4 regions of the Nonomuraea angiospora genome follow, and region 2 is predicted to be linked to each of the others. Evidence: riboswitches for the same ligand, from Rfam matches in the RefSeq annotation. Region 2 holds a riboswitch; each other region holds the start of a gene.
The links. Region 2 has a riboswitch for S-adenosylmethionine ahead of thrC (threonine synthase). Riboswitches for the same ligand answer to the same signal wherever they lie in the genome.
Positions count from the first base shown of each region.

Region 1: it holds a riboswitch for S-adenosylmethionine, as region 2 does, so the genes downstream of both, H4W80_RS36800 (GNAT family N-acetyltransferase) here and thrC (threonine synthase) in region 2, are expected to answer to the same signal.
Region 3: it holds a riboswitch for S-adenosylmethionine, as region 2 does, so the genes downstream of both, H4W80_RS34065 (aminotransferase class V-fold PLP-dependent enzyme) here and thrC (threonine synthase) in region 2, are expected to answer to the same signal.
Region 4: it holds a riboswitch for S-adenosylmethionine, as region 2 does, so the genes downstream of both, H4W80_RS07375 (ABC transporter substrate-binding protein) here and thrC (threonine synthase) in region 2, are expected to answer to the same signal.

Region 1 covers NZ_JADBEK010000001.1:8,038,829-8,045,905, forward strand. Annotated here, with positions in the region: gene H4W80_RS36780 (MFS transporter) at 1-515, opposite strand, end outside; gene H4W80_RS36785 (hypothetical protein) at 889-1,077, shown strand; gene H4W80_RS36790 (hypothetical protein) at 1,262-1,657, opposite strand; gene H4W80_RS36795 (DoxX family protein) at 1,785-2,360, opposite strand; gene H4W80_RS36800 (GNAT family N-acetyltransferase) at 3,157-3,786, opposite strand; SAM riboswitch class I at 3,794-3,892, opposite strand; gene H4W80_RS36805 (L,D-transpeptidase) at 4,131-5,312, opposite strand; gene H4W80_RS36815 (hypothetical protein) at 5,839-6,516, shown strand; gene H4W80_RS36820 (class I SAM-dependent methyltransferase) at 6,603-7,077, shown strand, end outside.
Region 2 covers NZ_JADBEK010000001.1:6,909,919-6,916,995, reverse strand. Annotated here, with positions in the region: gene H4W80_RS31250 (SAM hydrolase/SAM-dependent halogenase family protein) at 120-926, opposite strand; gene H4W80_RS31245 (DUF3263 domain-containing protein) at 1,045-1,344, shown strand; gene otsB (trehalose-phosphatase) at 1,396-2,154, shown strand; gene H4W80_RS31235 (hypothetical protein) at 2,190-2,765, shown strand; gene H4W80_RS31230 (alpha,alpha-trehalose-phosphate synthase (UDP-forming)) at 2,772-4,202, opposite strand; gene H4W80_RS31225 (RNA polymerase sigma factor) at 4,234-4,788, shown strand; SAM riboswitch class I at 4,868-5,009, shown strand; gene thrC (threonine synthase) at 5,023-6,255, shown strand; gene H4W80_RS31215 (MoaD/ThiS family protein) at 6,280-6,555, shown strand; gene H4W80_RS31210 (cold-shock protein) at 6,800-7,000, shown strand.
Region 3 covers NZ_JADBEK010000001.1:7,494,360-7,501,436, forward strand. Annotated here, with positions in the region: gene H4W80_RS34055 (cytochrome P450) at 1-904, opposite strand, end outside; gene H4W80_RS34060 (TerC family protein) at 914-1,651, opposite strand; SAM riboswitch class IV at 1,764-1,879, shown strand; gene H4W80_RS34065 (aminotransferase class V-fold PLP-dependent enzyme) at 1,925-3,211, shown strand; gene H4W80_RS34070 (DoxX family protein) at 3,220-3,879, opposite strand; gene H4W80_RS34075 (NADH-quinone oxidoreductase subunit D) at 4,002-5,147, shown strand; gene H4W80_RS34080 (acyltransferase family protein) at 5,144-6,211, shown strand; gene H4W80_RS34085 (DUF3180 domain-containing protein) at 6,208-6,663, opposite strand; gene folK (2-amino-4-hydroxy-6-hydroxymethyldihydropteridine diphosphokinase) at 6,660-7,077, opposite strand, start outside.
Region 4 covers NZ_JADBEK010000001.1:1,617,608-1,624,684, reverse strand. Annotated here, with positions in the region: gene H4W80_RS07400 (hydantoinase B/oxoprolinase family protein) at 1-11, opposite strand, end outside; gene H4W80_RS07395 (hydantoinase/oxoprolinase family protein) at 14-2,161, opposite strand; gene H4W80_RS07390 (ABC transporter permease) at 2,188-2,988, opposite strand; gene H4W80_RS07385 (ABC transporter permease) at 2,981-3,838, opposite strand; gene H4W80_RS07380 (ABC transporter ATP-binding protein) at 3,835-4,938, opposite strand; gene H4W80_RS07375 (ABC transporter substrate-binding protein) at 4,917-6,032, opposite strand; SAM riboswitch class IV at 6,087-6,207, opposite strand; gene H4W80_RS07370 (ArsR/SmtB family transcription factor) at 6,280-7,077, opposite strand, start outside.

The DNA.
Region 1 (7,077 bases), 1.1 Mb from region 2:
CCGGCCAGGACGCCGCCGAGCAGCCCCCGGTGGGCGGGCAGGCTCCCGAGGAGCGCGCCGAGCGTCCCGGCGATGGCGGCGATCGCGTTGTAGAGGCCGAATCCCCGCACGATCTGCTTCTGGGGGCGGCCGCTGCCGGCCAGCATGACCTGTTCCAGCGTGGTGAACGGCCCGGACTCGATGACCTCGACCGACATCGCTCCGCTGAAGGCGGCCACGGCCAGCAGCCACCAGGGCAGTCCGGTGGCGATGATCAGGCCGCACAGGAGCAGGGCGGCGTACAGGCCCGCGTAGGCACGGCGGCGGCCAAGGCGGTCGCCCCACCGGGCCAGGGCCAGACTGGTGAGAAAGCTACCGACCAGAATTGCCGCCAGCACCAGACCGACCTCGGTGGCCGACAGCCCATCGCTGCCCATGAGAGCGCCGAGCTGGACGGCGGCCACGCCGTACCCGAGACCGCGAAACGCCTGTGACGTCAGCAGTACCCACACGGTGCGGTCGTGGGCGGCGCTCATACCAGTGCGCTAGCCGACACGCTGGCTGGCGAGAGGAGGTACGGGAAGGTCCATGATCCCGATCATGTACCGAAACCCGTCTTTGTGACGACTGGTTTATGACGTTGATTCCGGATGAGGTTCATCGCCTCTGAGGACCTGGGCGCCCTACCAAGATCCCGGGTTCGGACGGCGGCGTGGCATCGGGCCGGTCGCCGTACGTCTGCCCCGCCGTACCGACCGAACGCGTCGGCCAGGTTGCCACGCCGCCGCACACCGGACACGGTCGGGGGCGATCGACGATCCAGGGTTCGTTCCTCACCTTGGCTCACCGCGTATCGGGGTTGATCATGGCGCTTGACCGGTGGACTGGCGGATTGCAGGGTGACGAACTATGGGCAGGAGACGCTACGTCGCCAGAGGCGTTCCCGGCGGCTATCGGATCTGGGACAACAAGGCGCGCCGCTGGTGGGGCGACCTCTACGAGTCGTGCCCTGACGACCTGCTCGACGAGCTGAACGGCGCGCGTGAACACGACAGAATCACGGCACTGCTCAAGCGTTATAGAGCTATGCGGCGGTAGGCGGCGCTCCCGCGAACACCAGACCAAGCCCACAATCCGGCTCTCATGGGACGTGAAGTCTCTCGGTGAGTTGTAGCCATCGGTCGTGAACCGCGGCGAACGCGTACGAATGCCAGTGGAGATCGTTCAGGCGCCTATGCGTCAGAAGGTGCGTGCCCGTTGCGACACCGACAGCGACGCCACCTCACTGCGGACGGGAGCGCAGGCGCCGGCTCACCACGACGATTAGCACTGTCTGGAGTACGAGCATCACCAATGCGAGCAGTCCCGAAGCGGCGGACATCTCCTCCTCCGAAAGGCCACCACAGTCAGTTATGTTGCCGCCCTCGTAAAGCACGACGCAGTCGCGCCCCAGGATGGCGGAAGTAACGAACCAGTTGGCCAGCAGAAGGGGAACCGCACCTAGAACAAGGGCTGGGGTGATGCGCCGGCCCTTGCCACCTGCCGGGTCCATCTTCTTCAGCACAGGTTCGGGACACCTGTCCTTATCCGAATCAGAACTCACGCCGAACACGTAAGCATAGGCAGCGATCGGGTGCCAGATCCGTGCCAGAACAGGCGGAGAGTCGCGGTCACTCACGGGCATTGGCGATCTGCCCCGATCCCGCCCGGAGCGACGGGCCGAGGACGCGCGGCGCAGGGCCGAGGCGCCGGCCGTGCAGTGCCGCGATCCGCGCCCGGCGCCCACTGCCTACCAGCGCAGGTGATCAAAACTGGGCGTTGGTCATCGTGTACCACGTCGGAGCGCATGCCAGCAGGGCCAGTGCGACCAGGACCGCGAACGACTTGAGTACGCGTGAGGTGGTGATGATCGCGGGTGCGATGGGCCTCAGCTTCCAGCGTCCGACCGCGATGAACGCCGCGACGCCTCCCAGCAAGAGATTCGCGGGCACCAATTCGTATTCGCCGCGCATGACATGAAAGCCGGCCGCGAGGATCATCGTCAGCGTCAGGCCAGCGGCGGCGAGCGGCGTGAGCTTCGGCTTGACTCCCGTCATTGCCGGCAGGATCAGGCCGACGCCGCCGAGTACCTCAAGGACCCCGATGAAGACGATCAGGGACTGTGGCACCGCGGCGTACCAAGCCACGGCCCGGGGCGCTGCCGCATACAGAGCTTCGTCGTACAACAGCACTTTGCCGAAACCGCTGCCGGCGAAGAAGAAGCCCCACAACGCTTGAAGTGACCAAAGTGCGCCGTTGAGCGTGAACCTCATTCCGCGCCTTTCGGGCTGCTGGTCGATGTCGTTGACGCCGAGAAGGTTCTCGCTGACGTGCTGGTTCATGTCCTGTCACTGCCTTTCTCGCCGGGTTGGCCGGGGAACTCACCGGCTTTGTTCGTTCCTTCGTCAGCACGTGGTGATCGCTACGTGGTGACAGCGCTCATCCGACCACCGCAGCGAGGTGGCGCGCACTGTCCGTGGGACAGGGTGGGACACGCGAGGCGCGGTCTACCTGCGAAAACAAGAGTTTTTACCGCGACTGCGGACTGGGACGGTTCCCGCAGTGCGGGTGCCCGTGAGGCTTGGGATCGCCGCGATGGTCGCGTCCGCGGCCGCTCGCGTGGCATAGGGAACGACGCTCGTCCACACGTCCGCCGTGAAGCTGTGGCGAGCGTGACGGCGTGATGGCCAGTGCCGGGGCCATCGGGGGTCCACCGACCTGCCGCCGTGGCAAACCGTGTACTGGTATTTCCAGCAGTGGGAACAGGCCGGCGTCACCGAAGCGCCGCCGATCGAGTTGCGTACCAAGGCCCCGCCCTGCTGTCGGCGTACCTCACCACCCTGATCCGGGACGTCTTCTCGCCGGGCTCCTGGTGGACTGGGTCCGTGACACCCTGCGCACCACCCTGGAGATCGTGCGCGAGCCCACCGGCCAGTGCTGATTCAGGGTGATCTCCGGCCGTTGGGTGGTGGAGCGGACCTTGGCCAGGCATCGCCGGCAATACCGCCCGGCAGGGTTGCAGTTCCGGTGGCGGGCCTTGAGAACGCTGCTGGAGGAGAGGCCCTCTTCGAGCAGCGGTGTCCAGGTGCTCAGGGGCGCCTCACCACCTGATCGCCACCATCACCCGGCAGAAGCTTCTCAGAGAGCCGGCGAACGGGAGGTCGCGGCGGTGAGACGGGCTTGCAGTACCGGCTTGACGGTAGGCCAGTCTTCGGCGACCACTGCGAACATGGCCGAGTCGCGGACCTTGCCCTCCTCGCCGCGCGCCCACGACATGGACCAGGCGCGCAGCACGCCCTCAAAGGGGATGCCGAGCCGCTCCAAGGCCCGGCGGCAGCGATGGTTGCGGGCGTCGGTCTTCAGATCGACGCGGGCAACGCCGAGCACGTCGAACGCGTACGAAAGCAGCAACAGCTTCGCCTCGGCATTGATCCCCGTGCCCTGCGCCGAGGCGGCCAGCCAGGTGAAGCCGATCTCGATCGCCCGCAGGCCGGCCCGATCCGGCCACTTGCGAGGATCCCACAGCCCGGTGCATCCCACCGCCTTGCCGTCGCTGAGTCGAACCTGCGCAAATGGGGTGAGCCCGTCGCGGGCGAGTTGTGCCGCCAGGTAGTCCAGCATCTGGTGAGCGCGAGGCACCAGCGTGAAGTCGTAGGACGACCGATCCTCCTCGGCCGCCTCCGCGAGATCCGGCGCATGCCGCATCGCCAGCGGCTCCAACCGCACGAGATCGCCCGCGAGGACAGGAACATCAAGCCGCACGCTCATCAGCTCTCCCTCATCGTTCCTGGCATTGGCACCTTTCCCGCGGATTCCCGCCGGGAGGTTGCCGGACCGTCACAGGGCCAGGTCCCTCAGATCCTCTGGATGAACTACTGAGTCGTGATCATGCCTGCACAGGCGGACACCGTCAATTCGCCGCAAGGGCGCCCATTCCGTGGATCGCGTCTTGAACTGGGCAGATGGGCTCTCCCTGGAAGAGCCGGGAGTGCAAGAACAACTGGACACATCCGGCACGGTCCGACTCTGAGACTCATAGCGGCCCGGGCATCGGAAGTGCTCACCACCAGCGGCAACCAACCTGCCCAATCCAACCGACGCGGTTTCTCCCATCAGGCGTTGATCGACTTGCCGAGGGCGCTGCCCGCCACCCAGTCGTCCCACGATTTCGCCCACGGCGTCGGCCCGTTGCCGAACTGGAGCTTCCGCGACGTCCCCGTGACCTCGATGATGTCCCCCCGCTGCGTGAAGTTGTAGAACCAGCGGGCGTTGGCCATGCTGGCGTTCACGCAGCCATGGCTGACGTTGCGGTTGCCCTGCGCGCCGGTCGACCAGGGCGCGGCGTGGAAGAACATGCCGCTGTAGGTCATCCTGACATTCCACTTGGTGCGGGCGTAGTACTCGCCGGGCCTGCCGATGGTGGCCGAGTCCATGAGGATGTCCGCGGCCTTCTCCTGGGCGATCATGACGCCGGACCAGCTGTCGTCCCCCGGCTTGCCCAGGCTGACCGGGATGGTCTTGACGACCTCGCCGTTCTCCCGCACGACCGCCCGATGGGTGGCATTGCGGATCTTGGTGATGTGCTCGTCACCGACGGTGAACGTCAGGCTGCGGTCCCTCGTGCCCCACAGGTCCCGCCCCGCCCGCACCCCGGCCAGGTGGGCGACCACCGTGACCTTCTCGCCGACCGGCCAGTACTCGCGCGGCCTGAACTGGACCTCGCGGTCGCTCACCCAGCTCCACGCGCCCTCGACCGGCTTGGACATCCGTACCTCCAGCGACCTCTCGACCGCGGCCCGGTCGCTCCTGGCGGTCACGGGGCGCGACAGCAGGAGCTGGACGGGCATGCCGACGCCGACCTTCTCGCCGTCCAGCGGGGACATGCCGCTCTCCAGCACCCGCTTCGGCTTGAGCGTGGTGAACGTGGCCCGCGCGGTGACAGGCTTGCCGTCCGTGCCGGTGGCCTGCGCGCTCACTGTGTACGCCGTCGAGGGCCGCAACGGCCACGTGGGGCGCCACGTCCCGTCCGCGCCCAAGGTGCCGCGTACCTCATGGCCCTTGGCGTCGGCGACGGTCAGCTTGGTGATCTTGCCGTCGGTGGCCTTGACGCTGACCCCGGCGTCCGGGGCCACCTTCTTCGCGCCGTTCGCCGGGGTGATCGAAAGCTTGGCCGCCGAGGCCCGCTCTCGTGGGCCGGCGGGCGGTGCTGGGTTCGAGCCACCCGAGGTGCAGCTTGCGGTCAGCAGCAGCGCAGCCGTGAACGTGCTGACGAGCATGGTCCGGCGGTTCCGCATCGTCGATGCCTCCACTCCCCGACAAATAGGCATCTTTCAGACAAGACGGCCTATTGATGATACGGAGAGCTATATGCCCATAACGGTCAGTAACAATACAAGGGTGCCTTGATCGATGCAGCAGGTTGCGAGGCAGGCGTGTCCGGAGGGCGTCTGCGAGATCGAGGAGTGGGACTTCGGGACGTGGCGCGCGCCCACCGCTGTTCACCGACGATGGTGCTTGCTTCTCCGTTGTGTGGGCGGTGGCTCTGAGCGCGGTGACCCCGTCCTGCTGGATGACATCGCTCGGGCCATGACCTGCCTGGTCCCGGGGGACATCGAGGTGTTGGCCGGGCTTGAGATGGACGGGATCCCGGTGGTCACCGCCCTCGGCAGGCATACCGGCCTGCCGTGCGCGTTCGTCCCGTAAGCAGGCCAAGGCGGCCCATCGGCAAGGGCCCTCTCTACGATCGTCACCCGTCCGGGGCAGGCAGAACAAGACTGTTTCTTCGGCCGGCGGCGTCGCCATGCTGTAACCGTGAACGCCATGAACAGCGACGTCTGGGATCCGTTCGGCACCTTGCGCAACGCCCTATGGATCGGAGGGGGACAATGGGCCGGTAAATCCACCGTCGCCCGGCTGCTGGCCGGCCGGTACGGGCTGACCGCCTATCACTACGACTACCACGACGCACGTGCGCACAATGACCGTCGGATCGCCCGCCGCGTACGGCTTGGCGAGCCCATCCCGGACCCTGACCCGGACGCCGTCTGGGTGAACACCAGCCCTCAGAAAATGGCCGAGGAGACGCTGGCCGGCTTTCCCACGCGGTTCGAATGGGCTCTGGATGACCTGCGCGGCCTGGTTTCGGGGCGACCGATCATCGCCGAGGGGTGGGGGTTGCGTCCCGAGCTGGTCGCGCCCATCATCGACTCACCCTCGCGAATGATCGTCATGGTGCCGAGCGAAGAGTTCCGCCGGCGTCAGGTTCGCGAGCTGCCCCGTGCCGTCGCCGTCGATCACCGAGTCAGCGATCCTGATCGAGCACAGCGCAACCGGCTCGCCAGAGATCGACTCGTCGCGGACGAGGCCGTTCGTTCCGCTCGCCGCTTGGGCATCCGGGTGCTGGAGGTGGACGGCTCCGAGAATGCGGAGGCTGTGGCAGACATCGTGGCCGATCACTTCAGTTCCTATCTGCCGCTTACGGACGTCTACAGGTCCTGACCATGTCCGATCGCTCTGCGGCGGCGATTAGGGGCTCCGTCTTAATTGGGTGGCTGTGGCGGTGACGTGGTTCCTATCGTGTCGGCATGCCTTTCTACGCTCACTCGCTGGCCTGGCTGCTGGGGCTGGAAGGGGTCGCGCTGTTGCGCGCGCAGGCCGGCGATCTGGGGGATGCGGCCTTTGTGGAACAGCGGATCGCTGAGATCCGCAAGATGGTGATCGACCCGGATCCGGAGCTGAGGGCGGGCGCGGTCGTCGGCCAGGCCTCCACCACGGAGGGGTACGCGCAGTGGGCCGAGCAGTACGACGGCGAAGGGAACCCGCTGATCGCCGTGGAGGAGCCGCTGGTGCGGCGCATCCTGGGCACGCTCGCGGCGGGGCGGGCGCTGGACGCCGCGTGCGGCACCGGCCGGCATGCCGCGTTCCTGGCGGGGCTGGGGCATGAGGTCGTCGGCGTGGACTCCTCGGCGGAGATGCTCGTCCGGGCGGAGGCCAAGGTTCCGGAGGGGGAGTTCCGCCAGGGGGACCTGTGCCGCATGCCGGTCCCGTCGAACAGTTTCG
Region 2 (7,077 bases):
CTGGAGGGGAGGGGAGGGGACGCCCGCGCGTTGCATTCTGACACGCACCCGCTGATTCATTCCGACGCTTCGGTAAACAGACCGATACGCGGAGTAATTCCTATCTGTGTGCTTTCCTCCTAGGGAGTGGGGGCAAGTCGGACATGTGCGCCAGGTGGGAGCCCCAGCCGCTGCGCTGCGTCACCGGAATTGACCGCGATCGCGATCAGCCCCGCCGAGTCCGCGAACGCCACCAGCTCCCCCGGCGGCACCGCCGCGAACGTCTCCCGGTAGGGCAGCGAGAGCTGCCGCCGGCCCAGCCAGACCCCCAGCGTGTCGCCCACCCGCACGCCCAGCGCGTGCAGGTCGCCGGCCGCGATCGACAGCTGGGTGTTGCCGTAGCGGTCGACCGAGACGACCTCGCCCTCCACCGAGCCCTCGCGCAGCAGCGAGGTCGGCGACGGCAGGGTGACCAGCCGGCCGACCGGCACCTCGGGCCCCAGGTCCGAGGGTCTCAGCCCGCCGTACAGCCGCCCCGCGACCGGCGAGAAGACGTCACGCCCGTGGAAGGTGGGGGAGACCGGCCGCAGGAAGTGCTCATCGTTGCTGATCGCGTAGGCGGCCTCGGCGCCGCCGCTGGCGTGCACGGCCCATGACAGCAGCCCGTTGTCGGGTCCGATGAACACCCGCCCGCCCGCCTCGACGGCCACCGCGCGCCGGGCGCCGCCCGCGCTGGGATCGACCGCGCCGATATGGATGCCCACGGGAAGGTACGGAATGGTCTGAGCGAGAATCGCCGCGCCACGCCGTACGTCACCCGAAGGGACCAGGTGGCACACGTCGATCACCCGCGCCCCGGGGGCGATTCCGGCGATCACTCCGTGACACGCCGCCACATAGCCGTCTTCGAGCCCGTAGTCGGTGAGGAGCGTGATTACTGAGGTCACATTTCGCGACTGTACGTCTCTCAATACGTCGTGAACAGCCGCACTCGGCACATTACGATTGGCCACGGGCCGTGTGCGTGCGGCGTCTTCGCACGCACCCTTCCCCGAGGAGGACACCATGGGAGCACCGCTCAGCGGTGACGATGATGCCCAGGAGACGTCCGGCCAACCCCTCTCAGAACGCGATCTCGAGCTCCTCGCCTTCGAACGCCAATGGTGGCGCTACGCGGGCGCGAAGGAGCAGGCCATCAAGGAGAGCTTCGGGTTCTCCGCCACGCGCTACTACCAGTTGCTCGGTGAGTTGATCGACCGTCCGGAGGCGCTGGAGCACGATCCCATGCTGGTCAAACGGCTGCGCAGGTTACGGTCCACCCGTCAGCGTGACCGCGCCGCCAGGAGGCTCGGCATGCGTCCCTGACCGGCTGGGTACGGCAGCCGCGTGAGGAACATCCCTGGAATAAAAGCGATCTTGAACGACCCGGCGGGCGCCGTGATCGGGCTCGACTTCGACGGGACCCTGTCGCCGATCGTGCCCGACCCCGCCGAGGCCGTGATCCATCCGAAGGCGCCGGAGGTGCTGGCCGAGCTCGGCCGCCACGTCCTGGCGGTGGCCATCGTGACCGGCCGGCCGCCGGCCACCGCGCTGGAGCTCGGGCCTGGCCTGGCCGACGTGCCCCGGCTGGTCGTGCTCGGGCACTACGGCTTCGAGCGCTGGGAGGCCGGGCAGATCTCCGGCCCCCCGCCGCCCGCGGGCGTGCTCGAGGCCGAGGCCCGGCTGCCGCTGCTGCTCGAGTCGCTGGGCCTGCGGGACGTCACCATCGAGGACAAGGGCCGGGCCGTGGCCGTGCACACCAGGCGCAGCTCCGACCCGCAGGGCGCGCTGGCCAGGCTGCGCGACCCGCTGGCCGATCTGGCCCGCGAGCACGGCCTGGTGGTCGAGCCGGGGCGCTTCGTGCTGGAGCTGCGGCCGCCGGGCATGGACAAGGGGCAGGCGCTCAGCCTGTTCCTGGCGGAGCGGGCCGCCAGGTCCGTCATGTTCGTGGGCGACGATCTCGGCGACCTGTCCGCGTTCGAGGCCGTACGCCTGTCGGGGCTGCCCGGCGTGAACGTGTGCAGCGGCTCCGCGGAGGTCACCGAGCTGGCCCGGCAGGCCGACCTCGTGGTGGACGGGCCCGACGGCGTCGTGGCGCTGCTGGAGGAGCTTGTGGCGGCTTTCAGCCGTTCGTGATTGAGCTGCAAGTCACGATCCCTAGGGTCGGGCGCATGCACAAGCGACACCTCGCCGCCGTGGCCGTGGCCGCGGCCACCCTCCTCGCAAGCTCCCTGCCCGCGCACGCCGCCCCCGCCCAGGCGGTCAAGCTGCGCAAGGGCCTGACCCTCTACATCCCGATCGCGTGGGAGGTCCACCGCTTCGGCGACGGGGTCCAGATCGTGACGGGCAAGTGCGGCAAGCCCGTGGGCTGGGGCACGCCCGAATGCGACGCCTTCTACGTCCTCGGCCCCTCGTCCATCAAGCGCGGCGCCGAGGGGTTCGGCCCGTACACCGGCAAGAGGCCCTTCTACACGGCGAGCGACGTGCAGCCGTGCCCGTTCAACCAGAAGTGGGGCGAGGCCATCGGCCCGAAGGTCACCAGGGGCCTGCGCCAGGTCGGCGCGGGGCACAAGGCCGCCTACAACGCGTGGAAGTCGGAGTGCGTCAAGTATTCGGGCTCGACCACGAAGGTGCTGCTCCGCTTCACGCAGCGCGAGTGGTACCTGCCGCAGAGCAAGATCCTCATCGTGGACCAGTGGAACACGCCGGGGCTGGCCGACACGCTCGAGCACGCCGACTGGACCTGATCGCGCTCAGATCTCGGCCAGCGCCTCGAGCTGGGCCGCGAGCCACTTCTGCGGCGGCAGGGCGGTCGCCGCGGCGTGCAGCTTGTCGCGCCGCATGCGGCGCTCGTCCTCCGGCATGACGAGCGCGGCGTGCAGCGCGGCGGCCGTGCCGCTGATGTCGTACGGATTCACCACGAGCGCGTGCGGGCCCAGCTCGGCCGCCGCCCCCGCCTCGCGCGAGAGCACGAGCGCGCACCTCGTGGACAGGATCGGGCCCTCCTTGGCGACCAGGTTCATCCCGTCGCGGATGGGGTTGACCAGCAGCACGTCGGCCATCCGGTACGCGGCCAGCGAACGCGGATAGTCGTCGTTGACGTTGAGGATCAGCGGGTCCCAGTCCTCGGTGCCGTACTCGTCCTCGATCTCCTGCGCGCAGCGCAGCACCGACGCGGTGTATTCGCGGTATTCGGGCAGGTCGTGCCGGCTCGGGTAGGCGAACGCCAGGTGCACCACCTTGCCGTGCCACTCCGGGTGCGCGGCGAGGAACTCGCGGTAGGCCACCAGGCCGCGCACGATGTTCTTCGACAGCTCGGTGCGGTCGATGCGGACGATCAGCCGGCGCTCGCCCACCTGCTCCCTGAGCGCGGTCATGTGCGACTCGACGTCGGGCTCGACGGCGCGCTCCCACAGCGCGTCGCCGTCCACCCCCAGGCTGTGCACGCCGATGCGGGTCGTCCTGCCCTCGTGGGTGACGCTGCGGCCCACGCGGTCGACCTCCGCGCCCAGCAGCGCCTCGCAGCAGTCCATGAACGCCTGCGCCCACCTGTCGGCCAGGAACCCGGCGTGATCGGCGCCCAGGATGCCCTCCAGGACCTCTCCGGCCACCTCGTCGGGCAGCAGCGAGAAGTATTCGGGGGGCGCCCACGGGGTGTGGCTGAAGTGGGCGATGCGCAGGTCCGGGCGCTCGGCGCGGAGCATCGCCGGGGTCAGCGTCAGGTGGTAGTCCTGCACCATGACGCGGGCGCCGTGGCCGGCCTCCTCGGCCAGCGCCAGCGCGAACGCGCCGTTGTAGTCGCGGTAGGACTCCCACTCGCGCTCGAACCTCGTGCCGAAGTTGGGGGAGTTGGGAATGTCGTAGAGCAGGTGGTTGACGAACCACAGGGTGGAGTTGGCCACGGCGTTGTAGGCGCGGTGGAAGGTGGCGGGCGGGATGTCGAGCATGCGCATCGGGCCCGTGTCGTAGCCGGCGTGGTCGATCCGGCCGCCGGGCACCAGGCGCACGGCGCTGCGGTCGCCGTCGGACAGCGCCGCGCACACCCACAGCACGCCGTCCTTCCTGGCCACCTCGGACAGCGCCGAGACCAGGCCGCCGCCACCGCGTTTCATGGTCAGCTCACCGTCGTCCGAGACGGTAAAGGAAACGGGTCCTCTGTTGGAGGCCACCAGGACGCTGTTCATCTACGCTCCCTTCGCCCATAGGATCCCAGCTATGGCGCTAGATGAGCTAACCGAGGAACTCGCCCGCTCGGCTGCCGGAGGAGATCATCGCGCACTTGGCGAACTCCTGGCGCGGATCGAGCCCGATGTGATGCGGCACTGCGCCCGGATCCTCCCCTATCACCAGGATGCCGAGGAAGCCTCGCAGGACACGTTGCTGGCCGTGGCGCGCAACATCGGCCGGTTCGAGGGCCGGGCGCGGTTCAGCACCTGGCTGCACATCGTGACGGCCAACTGCGCGCGCACCACGTACAGGTCGCTCAAACGCCGCGCGGCCGAGCAGAGCTCGGACGAGCTGCCCACGCAGAAGCCCGACGTGGCGCGGGTGAGCGTGATCGCGGGCTCGCGGCTCGACCTGCTCGACGCGATGGAGGCGCTGGAGGCCGACAAGCCCGACCTGGCGCAGGCGCTGGTGCTGCGCGACATCGTCCAGCTCGACTACAACGAGGTGGCCGAGCAGCTCGGCATCCCCCTGGGCACCGCCAAGTCGCGCATTCACCAGGCCCGCAAATACGTGCAGGGAGTGCTGGGTGATGATTATCGCTGAGACGCCACGTCTCGCATCTTGAGACGGGTGGCCATTGCGGCCCCATGGGCGGGTAGAGTCCTTTTCAACAACTGAATATTGCTCATCCAGAGGGGTGGAGGGACCGGCCCTGCGAAGCCCCGGCAACCCTCCCGGCTTGAGGCTCGCGACCTGGCGAGGCCGACCGGGACAAGGTGCCAATTCCGGTCTGCGGTCAAGGTGGCCGCGGGCGAAGATGAGGGAAGGCCTCGCTTCATGTCGCTCGACTTTGGTCCTGCTGTCGGTCTGTCCTGCCGTGAGTGCGGCACGCGTTACCCCCTCGGTCCGAGCTTCGCGTGTCTGGAGTGTTTCGGGCCGCTCGAAGCGGCCTATTCCTTCGGTACGGTGACCCGCGCCGACATCGAGTCGGGTCCCGCCAACATCTGGCGTTACCGGTCGCTGCTCCCGGTGCCGGTTGACGTCGCCAGTAAGCCCAATATGAACCCCGGTTGGACCAAACTGGTCAAGGCCGGAAACCTCGGACGCGCACTCGGTCTCAAGAACCTGTACGTCAAGGACGACTCGGGCAACCCCACCCATTCCTTCAAGGACCGGGTCGTCGCCATCGCCGTCGAGGCGGCGCGTAACTTCGGCTTCCACACCCTTTCCTGCTCCTCCACGGGCAACCTCGCGGGCGCGGTCACCGCGGCGGCGGCGCGCGCCGGGCTCGAGGCGTGCGTGTTCATCCCGGCCAACCTCGAAGCGGCCAAGATCGCCATGGCTCGCGTGTTCGGGGGCAAGCTGATCGGGATCGACGGCACCTATGACGAGGTCAACCGGTTCTGCTCCGAGCTGATCGGCGACCCGCTGGGCGACAAGTGGGGGTTCGTCAACGTCAACCTGCGGCCCTACTACGCCGAGGGCTCCAAGACGCTCGCGTACGAGATCGCCGAGCAGCTCGGGTGGCGGTTGCCCGAGCAGATCGTCATCCCCATCGCCTCCGGCTCGCAGCTCACCAAGATCGACAAGGGCTTCCGCGAGCTGGTGCAGCTGGGGCTGGTCGAGGACACCCCGTACAAGATCTTCGGGGCGCAGGCGGCCGGGTGCTCGCCGGTCTCCACCGCGTACAAGGCGGGGCACGACGTCGTGCAGCCGGTCAAGCCCGACACCATCGCCAAGTCGCTGGCCATCGGCAACCCCGCCGACGGGCCTTACGTGCTCGACATCGCCCGGCGCACCGGCGGGGCCGTCGAGGACGTCACGGACGCCGAGATCGTGGCCGCGATCAAGCTTCTGGCCTCGACGGAGGGCGTCTTCGCCGAGACCGCGGGCGGGGTGACCGTGGGCGTGCTGAAGAAGCTCGCCGAGAGCGGGCGGCTCGACCCCGAGGCCGAGACCGTGGTCCTCAACACCGGCGACGGGCTCAAGACACTCGACGCGATCAGCGACGACGCCCAGCCCACGGCCGTGATCCGGCCCTCCCTCGACGCGTTCCGCGCGACTGTCTGACAACCAGGAAAGGCGAGTTAAACCATGAGCGTTTCGGTGCGGATTCCCACCATTCTGCGCACCTACACCGGGGGCAACGCCGAAGTCAGTGGCGAAGGCGCGACTCTTCGTGACGTCCTCGCCAAGCTTGACTCCGACTACCCGGGCATCGGCGCGAGAATTCTGGATGAATCGGGCAAGATTCGCCGTTTTGTCAACGTTTACGTTGGGGAAGAGGATGTCCGTTTCGCCGACGGGCTCGACACTCCAGCACCTGAGGGCACTCAGATCTCCATCATCCCGGCGGTCGCCGGCGGCTGAGTGCTATAGATCACACGTGTGGAAGGCGCCCCTAGTGGGCGCCTTCTCCATTTCCAGGGCAAATGAAACGTAGAAGCGCCTCGTTGTGAAGAAATGCGTTGTTTGCGGATTGACTCTGTTGCCAAACCCCGTGCCACAGGTATGGTCGAGGGCGATCGTCTGGCTGATTTTCCCTTAAGTCCGGCGATTACGGGTCTCGCGGAGGAATGGGCGAGATCTGAAAGCCCAGTAAGAGGAGTCGGAAGTGGCGCAGGGCACCGTCAAGTGGTTCAACGCGGACAAGGGCTACGGCTTCATCGCGGTAGACGGTGGTAAGGATGTATTCGTCCATTACTCAGCGATCATGATGGACGGGTACCGATCTCTCGAACAAGGTCAGCGCGTCGAGTTCGAGATCACGCAGGGCCAGAAGGGACCTCAGGCGGAAGCCGTCCGCGCCGTCTGAGATACGCCCCCTGGTACGCACCGGCGGGATCGCCCGGCAACGCAGTCCGTGCGAACCCACCACCTTTCTTTCGTCGA
Region 3 (7,077 bases), 580 kb from region 2:
TCTCCACCCCGTGCACCTCGATGTCCTCCAGCACCCAGCGCTCGAACATCTGCAGCGGCGTGTCCCAGCGCATCACCTCCTCGACGGCCGTGGGCAGCAGCGAACGGTCCTCGCGCAGCCGTGCCAGTTCGGAGGGATTGCGGAACAGGGCCCACCAGCCGTTGCCCGTCACGTTCACGGTGGCCTCGTGGCCGGCGTTGAGCAGCAGCACGCACGTGCCTACCAGCTCGTCCTCGGTCAGCTCGTCGATCTGCGCGAGCGCGCTGATCAGGTCGTCGCCGGGGGCCCGGCGGCGCTGCGCGGCCAGGGTCTTGAGGTAGCCGGCGAACTCCGACGCCGCCCGTACCGCCGTGTGCTGGGCCTCAAGGCTCGGGTTGAGCTCGTACATGCCGCAGATCTCCGCCGACCAGGGGCGCAGCAGGTGGCGGTCGGCGTGGGGGATGCCGAGCATCTCCGCGATCACCGTCACCGGGAGCGGCTCGGCGACCTCGGCGAGCAGGTCGCCGCCGCCCTTCTCCACGAACGCGTCCACCAGGCCCGCGGCGATGGCGCGCACCCGGGGACGCAGTGACTCGACCATGCGCGGCGTGAACGCCTTGGAGACCAGCCGGCGCAGCCTGGTGTGCACCGGCGGCTCCACGTCGAGCATGCCCGCCCTGATCACCCGCCAGAACGGGTCCTGGAACTCCGGCTCCGGCGGCCTGCCGAACTCCTCGTGGGTGGCCACGTGAAGGTAGGACCGCCCCAGGCGGCGGTCTCTGAGCAGGGCGTTCACGTCTGAATGACGTGAGATCAGCCACTGGTTCGTCGGCTCGAAGTAGCTGACCGGCGCCTCGCGCCTCAGCTCGTCGTACACCCGGTACGGGTGAGCCACGAAATCCGGATCCCAAGGGTCAAATCGCACTATTTCATCTTAAGGAGCGGGTTCCTCCTGTGTCGCCGTTCGCTTGCCCCGCGCCCGGATGTTCAGCAGCTCCACGACGAGCGAGAACGCCATCGCGAAGTAGATGTAGCCCTTGGGGATGTGCTGGCCGAAGCCCTCGGCGATGAGCACCACACCGATCAGCACCAGGAACGCCAGCGCCAGCATCTTGATGCTCGGGTGCCGGTCCACGAACCTGCTGATCGGGCCCGAGGCGAAGAGCATCACCAGCACCGCCACCACGACCGCCGCGATCATCACGCCGAGCTCGTCGACCATGCCGACGGCGGTGATGACGGAGTCGAGCGAGAACACGATGTCCAGCACCATGATCTGGACGATCACCGCGGCGAAGGAGGCCGCCGCGGCCTTCTTGCCGTCCTTGCCCACGGGGCCGTCCATGCTGTGGCCGATCTCGGTGACGCTCTTGCCCAGCAGGAACAGGCCACCGAGCAGCAGGATCAGGTCGCGTCCCGATATTTCGTGACCGAAGACGGCGAACAGCGGCTCGGTGAGCTGCACCACCCACGACAGGGCGAGCAGCAGGAGCAGCCGGGTGATCAGGGCCGCGCCCAGCCCCAGCACCCGGGCTCTGTCCCGTTGTTCGGGAGGTAGTTTCCCGGCCAGGATGGAGATGAAGATGATGTTGTCGATCCCCAGCACGATCTCCAGGGCGACGAGGGTGAAGAAACCGATCCATATCTGTGGGTCGGTCACCCAGTCCAACATTTACGCACCTCCATGACACATGAGCGGGATTTCCGGTAGCAACGAGCCAGGTGCCGGATAAGTTCACCGACTTGCGATCGAGGGAGGGGATTGGGTTATAGTCTCCGCCGTAGGTCATGAGTGCCAGCGACAAGCCCCGGCTAGCTGGCCGGCAACCCTCGCGTCCGCGGCGGGGTGCCCCGGGTGAAGACCTGGTCCGTCACGAGGCGTGGCGGGCAAGCGCGGGCTCCGTGGCTGCTTCCAGGGGTCCGATGACCCTGAGGGAGATGTGCCGTGTCCACGTTGACGATCTTCAGCTCCGTTCCCGCTCGCGCCGCCGAGGCGGTTCCGGTCGCCCCGAGCAGGCCGATCCCCGCCGTGCTCGGGGCCGATCTCGAGGTGCCGGTCAAGGGTGGCAGGCTCGTCGGCTACGCCAACCTCGACTACGCCGCCAGCGCCCCCTGTCTCGAGCCGGTCAGCGCCGCCGTGACCGCCGCGCTCCCGGCCTACTCCAGCGTCCACCGGGGCGCGGGCTACGCCTCGCAGCTCACCACCGCCCGCTACGAGCAGGCCCGCCACACGGTCCGGGCGTTCGTCGGGGCCCGCCCGGACGACGCCGTGATCTTCACCCGCAACACCACCGACGGCACGAACCTCCTGGCCCGCTGCCTGCCCGCCGGCACCACCACCGTCGTCTTCGACACCGAGCACCACGCCTCCCTCCTGCCCTGGCCCAAGTCCGTACGGCTGGCGCCGCCCGCCTTCCCCGGCGAGGCCGTCCGCGCCGCCGACGAGGCCCTGGCCGGCATCGACGGCCCCAAGCTGCTCGTGGTCACCGCCGCCTCCAACGTCACCGGCGAGCTGTGGCCCATCGCCGCCCTGGCCCACGTCGCCCACCGGCACGGCGCCCGCATCCTGGTGGACGCCGCCCAGCTCGTACCGCACCGGCGGCTCAACCTGACCGCGCTCGACCTGGACTACGTGGCCTTCTCCGGGCACAAGCTGTACGCGCCGTTCGGCGCGGGGGCGCTGGTCGGGCGGCGCGACTGGCTCGCGGAGGGCGAGCCGTACCTCAAGGGCGGCGGCGCGGTGCGCTCCGTGGGCGACGACACCGAGTGGCACGACGACCCCGAGCCGCGGCACGAGGCGGGCACCCCGAACGTGCTGGGCGCCATCGCCCTGGCCGCCGCCTGCGACGCGCTCACGGCCACCGGCTGGACCGCGCTGGTGCGTGAGGAGGAGCGGCTGATCGCGCGGCTGCGGTCGGGGCTGGCCTCGATCGAGGGCGTACGGGAGCTGTCGCTGTGGGGGGACGACCACCCGCGCGTCGGCATCGTGTCGTTCACCGTGGACGGCTACTCGGCCCGCGAGGTGGCCGAGGTGCTGTCCAGCGAGTACGGCATCGGGGTGCGTGACGGCAAGTTCTGCGCGCACCCGTTCGTCCGGCACCTGTTGGGTGAGACCGACGGCGGATGTGAGGACGGCACCGCTTCCGCGGTGCGGGCCTCCATCGGCATCGGCTCCACGCAGGAGCACGTGGACCGGCTGGTCGAGGCCGTGCGCGACCTCGTCAACCGCTGAGTGAGCCGCTAGACGGCGTCGGAGCGGTTCGGCGGCTTGCGGTGCGGCGGCGGCTCGTCGGAGACCAGGGCGTCGATGTCCCTCATGTCGTCGTCGTTGACCCCGCCGGCCCGGTGCTCGGTCGGCTGCCTGGGCACCCGAGGCGCCTCGGCGGACGTCGCGGGCGTCGCGGGGCCGGCGGGCCTGGTCGTGACGTTCGACGGCTCAGGACGCTGTGGCTGCGCGGCGTGCTCCTCCTCGGCGGCCCGGCGTGCCGAGCGCCGGCGGAACATCGCGGCGAAGATCCCGTCGATCCCGATCCGGCCACCCCCCAGCGCCAGGAACAGCAGGCCCAGTGCCCCGAGCGCGCCGGGCAGCTCCCAGCCTCCGGCGCTGGACAGCACCCCGTGCCCCGCGTGCACGTACGTGATGGCGCCCAGCATGTTGATCAGCAACAGCAGCCCCACGAGGCGCACCAGCAGGCCCAGGATCAGGAAAATGCCGCCCGCGGTCTCCACGACGGTCGCGAACGCGGCGGCGAGCTCCGGCATCGGGATCCCCATCCCCTTGAACGCCTGCCCCGTGGCCGCGAGGCCGCCCTGCCACTTCTGCGAGCCGTGCGCCACGAGGACCACTCCGGTCACCAGCCGTGCGATCAGCGTCGCGACATCAAACACAACTCTCTTCATGGTGTTATCTCCCCCCGTTCCTGGTATTCCTCCCCGTGTCCGAGTTAGGGATGCGTTTGCGTACCATTCCTTGACCCGCCCCCGCCCTGGATCATCAACCGGGGCGGTGGCAGCATTGCCATATGACGGAACGTGTGGTCGGGATCGGCGCGGGTGCGAAAGAGCTGGCCACCGAGGACATGATCCTCAACATCGGCCCGCAGCACCCGTCGACCCACGGGGTGCTCCGGCTCAGGCTGACCCTCGACGGCGAACGCATCACCGCCGCCGAGCCGATCATCGGCTACATGCACAGGGGCGCGGAGAAGCTGTTCGAGGTCCGCGACTACCGTCAGATCATCATGCTGGCCAACAGGCACGACTGGCTGTCGGGGTTCGCGAACGAGCTGGGCGTGGTGCTGGCCGCCGAACGCCTGCTCGGCATGGAGCCCCCGGTCCGGGCCGTGTGGGCGCGCACGCTGCTGGCCGAGCTCAACCGGGTGCTCAACCACCTGATGTTCCTCGGCTCCTATCCCCTGGAGCTCGGCGCGATCACGCCGCTGTTCTACTCGTTCAACGAGCGCGAGCGCATCCAGGCGGTCATGGAGGAGATCTCCGGCGGACGCATGCACTACATGTTCAACCGGGTCGGCGGCCTCAAGGAGGACCTGCCGCTCGGCTGGCTCGACCGGGTGTCGGAGGCCGTCGCGGAGACCCGCCGCCGCGTGCCCGACATCGAGAACCTCATCCTGCACAACGAGATCTTCATCGCCCGCACCAAGGGCGTCGGCGTGCTCTCCCGCGAGCAGATCACGCAGTACGGCGTCAGCGGCCCCATCGCCAGGGCCTCCGGCGTGGACTTCGACCTGCGCCGCGACGACCCGTATCTCGCCTACCCCGAGCTGCCCGTGAAGGTCGTCACGCGGCAGGCCGGCGACTGCCACTCGCGGTTCGAGGTGCTGTTCGACCAGCTCAAGGTCTCGCTCGACCTGGCCGACGCCTGCGTCTCGCGGCTGCGCTCGCTGCCTCCCGGGCCGATCAACCAGCGCCTGCCGAAGGTGCTCAAGGTGCCGGAGGGCCACACGTACGCGTGGACCGAGAACCCCCTCGGCATCAACGGCTACTACCTGGTCTCCAAGGGAGACAAGACCCCGTGGCGGCTCAAGCTGCGCTCGGCCTCCTACAGCAACGTCCAGGTGCTGCGGGAGATGCTGCCCGGCCACCTGGTCGCCGACATGGTGGCCATCCTCGGCTCGATGTTCTTCGTCGTGGGTGACATCGACAAGTGAAAGCCGAGCGCGACAAGTACGTCGACTGGCTCCGCGCCCTGAGCCTGTGCGTCGTGGTGGTCTGGCACTGGGCGTTCACCATCCTGGAGTGGAAGCCGAGCGGCCCCGAGCCCACCAGCCCGCTGGGCTTCACCTCGGGGCTGTGGATCCTGACCTGGCTGCTTCAGGTGCTGCCGCTGTTCTTCTACGTGGGCGGCCACGTGCACCTGCTGTCCTGGGAGCGGGCCAGGGCCCGCGGCGTCGGCATCGGCTCGTTCGTATGGCGGCGCATCCGCGCGCTGGCCTTACCCGCCCTGTTCCTGTCCGGGGTGTGGATCGCCATCGGGGCGGTCGTGACGTACACGTTCCAGGTCGACTGGATGTGGCGGGTGGTGCTGCTCGTGCTCAGCCCGCTGTGGTTCCTGGGCGTCTACCTCGTGCTGATCGCGCTGCTGCCCGTGGCGCTCTGGCTGCACCGCCGCTACGACGTGCTGGCGCTGATCTGGCTCGGCGGCGCGGCGCTGGTGGTGGACGTGGTGCGCTTCCGGTACGGGGTCGACTGGGTGGGCTGGCTCAACATGATCATCGTCTGGGGGCTCGCCCACCAGGCCGGGTTCTTCTACGACCGGATCGTCATCCTGCCCAGGCGCTATGACGTCGCGGTGCTCTGGACGGGGCTGTTCGCCCTGTTCGGCCTGGTCTACTCGGGCATCTACCCGGGCTCGATGGTGGGCGTGCCGGGCGACAAGTGGTCGAACATGGCGCCGCCCACGTTCGTGATCGTCGCCCTGCTGCTGTTCCAGGTCGGGCTGGTGGAGGTGCTGCGGCCGTCGATGGAGCGGGTGCTGGAGCGTCCGGGCTGGCGGCGGGTGAACGAGTTCATCAACCGGTACTCGCTGCCGCTCTTCCTCTTCCACACGACCGGGATGGCCATCGCGCTGGGCCTGTCGTGGTGGCTCTTCGGCTCCCTGGGCACCGAGATCCCGCCGGACCTGAAATGGTGGCTGGAGCGCCCGATCGCCATCATCGGCCCGCTGATCTGCACCGCCCCGGTCATCTATCTGTTCGGGCGTCGCCGCGTTTAGTCTGGTTTGTGCTCGTCCTTGTCCTTGGGGATCCGGCAGGCGTGCTCCAGGTAGAGGGCGGCGCAGATCAGCACCACGCAGGACACGAACGACCCCGCCGCGACGAAGAACTCCGCCCGCGGCGTCTCCCGGTCCAGGATCTGCACCGTGTAGAGCGCGAAGCCGGCGAACAGCCCGCCGAACACCGCCCCCGCGTACGCCGACGCCTTGGCCAGCGCGGCCAGCCGGGCCACCGACAGCGGCTCCACCGGCTTGGTGTCCGGTTTCCTGGCGATCCTGGCCTTGGTCACCCAGGCGCTGTAACCCTCACCGATGGCCAGCAGCAGCACGGTCGGGATCGCCGTCCACGGCATCAGGGGCAGGTCGGAGTAGAAGGGCCTGACCGCCGCCCACGTGATCAGCGCGACGACGGCGATGATGCCGACCAGGGGGCCCGGATGGGTCGGCCTCAATCGGGCCTCTGCAGCTTCAGGTCGTCGCGCAGGCGTACGCCCTGCTGGTCGAGCGCCGCCAGCAGCTCCGTCACCCGGCCGCGCCCGGGCACCACCGCGTCAGGGTCGGCCTGCGCCCACGGCACGAGCACGAACGCGCGCTCGTGCGCGAGCGGATGCGGCAGCGTCAGCTCCGGCTCCTCGCAGACCGTGTCACCCACCACGATCAGGTCGACGTCGAGCGTGCGCGGCCCCCAGCGCTCGGCGCGCACCCGCCCGAAGGCGTTCTCCACGCTCTGTGCCCGTTCCAGGAGCGTGCGCGGCTGCAGGGTGGTCTCCGCGATCACTATCGCGTTGAGATAAGGCTTCTGTCCCGGTGGACCGCCCACAGGGTCGGTCTCGTAGACCGGCGACGCCTGGACGAACTCCAGCCCC
Region 4 (7,077 bases), 5.3 Mb from region 2:
TCGAGCCGCACGTTCAGGCCTTCCGACGAGGATTCTGGGCGCCGTCCGTCCGGCGCAGGTGCAGGTTGCCGGCCTCGTCCACGTCCGCCGACCAGCCGGGCGGCACGACCACGGTGGTGTCGTCCTGCTCGACGATCGCCGGGCCGTCGAACGCGTCCCCCACGCCGAGGGACTCGCGCAGGTGGACGCGGGCGTCGTGCCAGGCGCCGGCCAGCAGGACCCGCCTGCGGGCCGCTGGACGGGGCGCGCCCGTGCCCGGGGGGACGGCGGCGGGCGGCAGCTCGGCCGCCGGACCGACCACGCCGAGCCTGGCGGTGCCGAGCTCGACGGTCGCGCCCTGGTCGCGGAAGCCGTACAGGCGCTCGTGCTCGGCGTGGAAGGCCTCGGAGACCGTCCCGGCGTCCAGGCGGCCGGGGTCGAGGGCGACGCGGAGCTCGTACGCCTGGCCGGAATAGCGCATGTCGGCCGCGAACGACAGCCGTCCCCGAGACCGGGCCCCGCCGTCCTGCTCGGCCAGCCACTCCCGGGCCTGGGCGGACAGCTCGGCCAGCACGCCCGCCAGGCGGGTGGCGCTCGCGGCGTCCAGGGGGCGGCGCAGGCTGCGGGCGAAGTCGCGGCGCAGGTCCGCGCCCGCCGCGCCCAGGGCGCAGAACGTGGCGGCGGTCGGCGGGACCACGATGTGCGCGATCCCGACCTCCTCGGCGAGCATGGCGGCGTGCGTCGGGCCCGCGCCGCCGAACGGCACGAGCGCGAACCGCCGCGGGTCCAGCCCGCGCTGCGCCATGATCTTCTGCAGCTCGGTCGCCATCCCCGCCGTCGCCACCCGCAGCGCCGACGCCGCCACCCGGTACGCGGCCACATCGCCACCCGGTCCGTCCAGCCCGGCCACATCGCCATCCGGCCCGGCCGCGTCGCCGCCGGGGAGCTCCCCGCGCTCGCCCCCGGAGGCGAGGTGGGAGGCGACGCCCGACAGGGCCTTGAACGAGGCGCCGGCGTCGAGGGGCATCCGGCCGCCGAGGAACGTGCGCGGGTCGATCAGCCCGGTCGCCAGGTAGCAGTCCGTCACGGTCGGCCGGTCGCCGCCCCGCCCGTACGCCGCCGGCCCGGGGTCGGCGCCCGCGCTGCCCGGCCCGACCTTGAGCACGCCCTGCCCGTCCACCCGGATGACCGACCCGCCCCCGGCCCCGATCGCGTGCACGGCCACGACCGGCACGATCAGCGGCAGCCCGCCCACCGTGGTGTGGGTGGCCAGCTCGGGCGAGCCGTCCACGGACACGGCGATGTCGCTGCTGGTCCCGCCCATGTCGAACGTGACGATGGCCCCAGCGCCCAGCCGGGCGGCCGCGGCCACACCGGCGGCCGGCCCCGACAGCACGGTCTCGACGGGCCGTTCAGCGGCCGAGCGCAGGCTCATCGAGCCGCCGTTGGACGCGCTGATGAAGATCGGCGCCGACACCCCGAGCCCGCGCACCCGGCCCTCCAGGCGGGCGAAGTAGTCGCGCATGAGCGGCTGGATGTAGGCGTTCATGCAGGCCACCAGGGCCCGCTCGTACTCGCGCACCTCGGGCCACACGGTCGCCGAGGCCGTCACCGGCAGCAAGGGCAGCCGCTCGCGCAGGCCCGCCGCGACGCCCTCCTCGAAGGCCGGGTCGGTATAGCCGTGCAGGATCACGACCGCCGCCGCGTCGGCCCCGGTGGCCCGCAGCCGCGCGGCGACGCGGTCCAGCTCGGCCGCGTCCGGCTCGGCCACGGGCGCGCCACCCGGGCCCAGCCGGGCGGAGATCTCGACGATGAGGTTGCGGGGGACGAGGGGCTCCTCCTTGCCCGCGTACAGGTCGAAGGAGGACGGCATGCGGCTGCGGCCGATCTCCAGGATGTCGCGGTAGCCCTCGGTCACGACCAGGGCGATGCGCGCGCCGCGCCGCTGGATGACGGCGTTCAGGCCGATCGTGGTGCCGTGGACGAGGCCCGTGACCTCCTCCGGCCGCAGGTCCGCGCGGGCGAGGAGGGCCGCCAGCCCGTCCGCGACCGCCAGGGACGGGTCGGCGGGCGTGCTCGGCTCCTTGTGGTGCACCACGAGGCCGCGTTCCGGCACGGAGGCCACGAGGTCGGTGAACGTTCCCCCGACGTCGATGCCGATCCGCGCGCCGGTCGCGGTCACCGCACCCGTGCTTGTCACTGTGCTTGTCACAGGGCCTCCGAAATGCGAGCGAATCGGTCCGCGACCACCATCACCACCACGCTCGCCGCCATGAGCAGCGTGGACACCGCGGCCATCGACGGGTCGAGCTGGTACTGCACGGCCGAGAAGATGCGCAGCGGCACCGTCGTGGTGTTCGCGCCCGCCACCAGGGCCGTGACGGCGACCTCGCCCAGCGACGTGACCGCGGCGAGGATCGCGCCCGCGAGGATGCCGGGCCGCAGCAGCGGCAGCGTCACGGTCAGGAACACCCGGACCCGGCCGGCGCCCAGGCTCAGGGCGGCCCGCTCCAGCGCCGGGTCGAGCTGCGCGGCGCTCACCATGACCGCCCGCACCACGAACGGCAGCGCCACCAGCGAGTGCGCCAGCCACAGCCCGGTCACCGAGTTGACGAGGCCGACGCCGTGGAAGTAGTAGAGCAGGCCGAGCGCGACGATGATCTCCGGGACCATCAGCGGCGACAGCGCGAACCCCTGCAGCAGCCGCCGGCCGGGGAACGACCCCTGCGTCAGCCCGTACGCCGCCAGCGTCCCGATGACCACGGTCGTCGGCACCACCAGGAGGACCAGCAGGCCGCTCAGCCGGAACGAGACCTGCCAGTCGGGCGAGCCGAGCACCTCGGCGTACCAGCGCAGCGACAGCCCCGACGGCGGGAACGCCATCGAGCCCGCCTGGTTGAACGAGCTCGTCACCAGCACGACCAGCGGCGCGATCAGGAACAGGAACACCAGTGCCGCCAGGGCCGCGGCCACCAGCCGCACGATCCTGTCGTAGCCCCGCTCACCCATGAAGGCGCCTCTCCCAGATCCGGAACACGCCCGCCAGCAGCCCCGTGGACACGACGGTCAGCGCGAGCAGCGCGAAGCTCAGCGCCGCCGCCACCGGGTAGTCGAACACCGTCGTCACCTGGTCGTAGACCCGGATGCCGGTCAGCGGCTGGGTCACCCCGCCGACCAGCAGCGGCGTGATGTAGATGCCCATGGCCAGCGCGAAGACGATGAGGGCGCCGGTGACCGCGCCGGGCAGGCTGAGCGGGACCGTGACCCGCAGGAACGTCCTGATCGGCCCGGCCCCGAGCGTCTGCGAGGCCCGGTGCAGGTTGCGGTCCAGCCCGCCGAGCGCCGTCGTGAGCGGGATGATCGCGAACGGCAGCAGCACGTGCGTCACCGCGACCACGACGGCCGGGTAGCTGGTGAGCAGCTGGGCGGGCTGGTCACGCAGCCCGGAGCCGACGAGCGCCCGGTTGACGAGCCCGTTGCCGGACAGCAGCACGACCCACCCGTAGGTGCGGACCACCACGCTGGTCAGCAGCGGCGAGATCACGATGACGAACAGCAGGGTCCGCAGCACGCCGGGGCGCCGGCGGGCCAGGAGGTAGGCGGCCGGGTACGCCAGCGCCACGCACAGCACCGCCACCAGGAGCGCGGTGGCCAGCGTCCGGAGCAGGGAGCCGTAGAAGTACGGCTCGGTGAACACCCGGGCGTACTGCTCGAAGGTGAATCCGGGCAGCGCCGCGTTGAAGGCGTCGACGGGGCTGAAGCTGAGCCGCAGCAGCCGGACGAGGGGGACCAGGAACAGGGCGGCCAGGAAGGCGACGAGCGGCAGCGCGTACGGCAGGCCCGCCCGGCGGCGGGTCATGGCGCCTCCGTTTCCAGGAGGATGACGTCGGCCGGATCCCAGTGCGCGAGCACGGACGTGCCCGCGCCGGGCGGGTCCTCGGCGCCCGCGCCGGTGTCGGCGACCTGCACGCTCAGGGTGCGCCCGTCGGCCAGCCGCACCTCGACGTGCCAGGCGTCCCCGGCGAAGGCCCGATACCCGACCGTCCCGGCCACCCCAGTGGCCCCGGGGCCCGGTGTGGTGAGGCGGATGCGTTCGGGGCGGACGGCGACGACGGCGCGCGCGCCCGGCCGCGGCGAGGGGAGGCCGCACTCGACGACGATCCCGCCGGAGTCGAGCGCGCCCGAGGCGGTCACCGTGCCCTCCAGGACGTTGGCCGCGCCGATGAACTGCGCGACGAACCGGGTCGCCGGCCGCCGGTAGACCTCGTCGGGGGTGCCGAGCTGCTCGACCCGGCCGCCGTTCATGACGGCCACCCGGTCGGACAGCGCGAGCGCCTCCTCCTGGTCGTGCGTGACGAAGACCATGGTGGTGCCGATGCGCCGCTGGATGGCGCGCAGCTCCACCCGCATCTCCCTGCGCAGCTTGGCGTCCAGGTTGGACAGCGGCTCGTCCAGCAGCAGCACGGCGGGCCGGATGGCCAGCGCGCGGGCCAGGGCGACCCGCTGCTGCTGCCCGCCGGACAGCTGGCGGGGCCGCCGCCCGGCGTACTCCTCCAGGCCGACCAGGCTCAGCGCCTCCCGCACCCGCTCGTCCCGCTCCCGCCGGTCGAGCCGGCGCACGCGCAGCCCGTACGCCACGTTGGCGGCCACGGTCATGTGCGGGAAGAGCGCGTAGTTCTGGAACACCATGCCCAGGCCCCGCCGGTACGGGGGCCGCGCGGTCACGTCGGAGCCGTCGATCACGATCCGCCCGGCCGTGGGCTGGACGAAGCCGGCGACGCAGTTGAGCAGCGTCGTCTTGCCGCAGCCGCTGGGCCCGAGGATCGACAGGAACTCGCCCTTGCGGATCGACAGCCGGTCCAGGTCGAGGACGCGCGCGCCGTCGTACCCGGCGGCGAGCCCCTCGATCTCGACGTGCCCGCCGCCTTCTTCCGGGGTCAGCCGAAGATCTGGTTCCACCGCTGCTGCCATTCGTTCAGCTTGGGGGTGGCGACCGCGTAGTCCACCCAGATGAACTTCTTGAAGACGTCGGGACCGTGCTTCACCTTCTGCTCGAACGGCTCGCTGTAGGAGATCGAGTCGTTGCCCGCGGCGTACCAGGTGCCCTCGGCGAACGGCTTCTGGTTCTGCGCGGCCGTCAGGTGGTCGAGGAACTTGTTCGCCAGGTCGCTCTTCTGGGTGCCCGCGGCGACGAAGTACGAGGTCAGCGCGCCGACGGGGCCGGACTTGGGGTAGGTGAAGCCGATCGGGGAGCCGGCCTGGGCCATGGCGAAGGCGCGGCCGTCCCAGAAGGGCATGATCCAGGCGTCGCCGTTCTCGATGACGGTGGCGGCGTTGCCCGCGTTGGCGGGGAAGGAGGACACGCAGCCCTTCAGCGTGGCGAGCTTGTCGAACGCCTTGTCCACGGCGGCCGGGTCGGACAGCGTGCCGCCCTGGGAGGTGACCAGGGCGGAGAAGAACTCCAGGCCGGGGTTGTAGGTGAGCGGCGGGAGGGCGATGTGGCCGCAGTACTGCTTGTCGAAGAGGTCCGCCCAGTCCGCGGGCGGCGTCTTGATCTTGTCGGTGCGGTAGAGGAGGCCGGTGGAGCCGGTGGTCAGCGGCACGCCGTACTGCTTGCCGTCGTACGCGGACTTGCCGGCGAGCACCGGGTCCAGCTCCTTGAAGTGCGCCAGCCGGTCGGTGGCCAGCGGCTGGAGCAGCCCGGCGGAGGCCGCGGGCAGCGACGCGTCCGGCGTGAACGCGATGACGTCGAACGGCGGGTTCTTGCCGCCGGCCGCGCGCAGCTTGGTGAGCCATTCGGCGTTCGCGCCGTAGACGAGGTTCACCTTGGCGCCGGTGTCGCGTTCGAACGGCTCCACGAACGACTTCTTGAACAGCTCTCCCCACGCGCCCGCGAACGCGGTCACCGTGAGCTCCTGCCTGGCCGCGCCCGTGCCCGGCGAACCGCCCGTGGAACCGCCAGTGGATCCGGCCGTGTCGACGCCGCCGCAGGCCGTGACCGCCAGCGCGACCACCATGCCCAGTCCCGCGAGGCGAGTGAATCCGCCCTTCATCTTTACCTTCCCTTTTCGAGCAGCCGGCCAAGGGCGCGTGGCAGCACGACTCGACATCCGCGCTTGCCGCCAGGAGCACCATTCAGCTCGACGACCGTGTCATCACCCGGGGCACCCCGCCGCGGTGGGAGGGTTGCCGTCCAGCAAGCCGGGGCTTCGCACTGGACTCGTGACATAAGCGACTGTATCAGTAGGATTTACCTGGATATGGCGTCGAGGGAGGATTTAGTGGTGTTTGTCTTTTTTATCACCCGTTGACCAGAGCGTCGCCGAGGGGGGTGCGCGCGTACAGCACGCCGCGGCCGACGCGGGTGCCCGCGATCAGGCGCGTCCTGCGCAGCGCCGCCACGTGGCCGCCCGTGGTGCCCACGCTCTGCCCCAGCAGGGCCGCGAGCTGGGTGGTGGTGGCGGGCTCGGCCAGCTCGGCGAGGATGCGGGCGCGGCTGCGGCCGATCAGGGCCGACAGGCCGTCGTCGGCCGCGGCGGGCGCGGCCAGGGCGCCCCGCGCGGGGTAGATCATCGCGTACGGCCAGGCGTCCTCCAGGTACGCCCCGACGGCGGTCGTGAACGCCGACGGCAGGAAGAGCAGCCCCTTGCCGCCGAGCCGGCGCAGCCCGTGGAGGGTGGTCAGCTCGACCTCGATCTGCCCCCGGGGCCGCCAGTGGACCTGCGGGCTGAGGTCCTCCAGCGCCGCCGCCCAGCCGTAGGCCGCCAGCCGGCCCGCCCGATGGGCGACGTCGCGCTGCAGGATCGCGCGCAAGCGCGGCCAGTCGTGGGAGAGGATCCGCGTCCAGAGCGCCTCGTACGCGTCGGCGAACCGCTCCACCACCCGCGGCCCCGCCAGCAGCTCCCCGGCCTCACCCGCCGCCGGCCGCCCGGCCAGCGCCCTGGCGATCTCCGCGTGCGCCTGCTCCAGCGGCGTCGCGCGCATGGCGGCCAGCTCCGCCTCGAACGGCACGTCCACCGCCGTCGGCGGCGGGGCGATGAAGGCGACGTTCGTGCCGCGCCGGTTGCCGCTGATCGCGGCCGCGGCCCGCAGCACGGG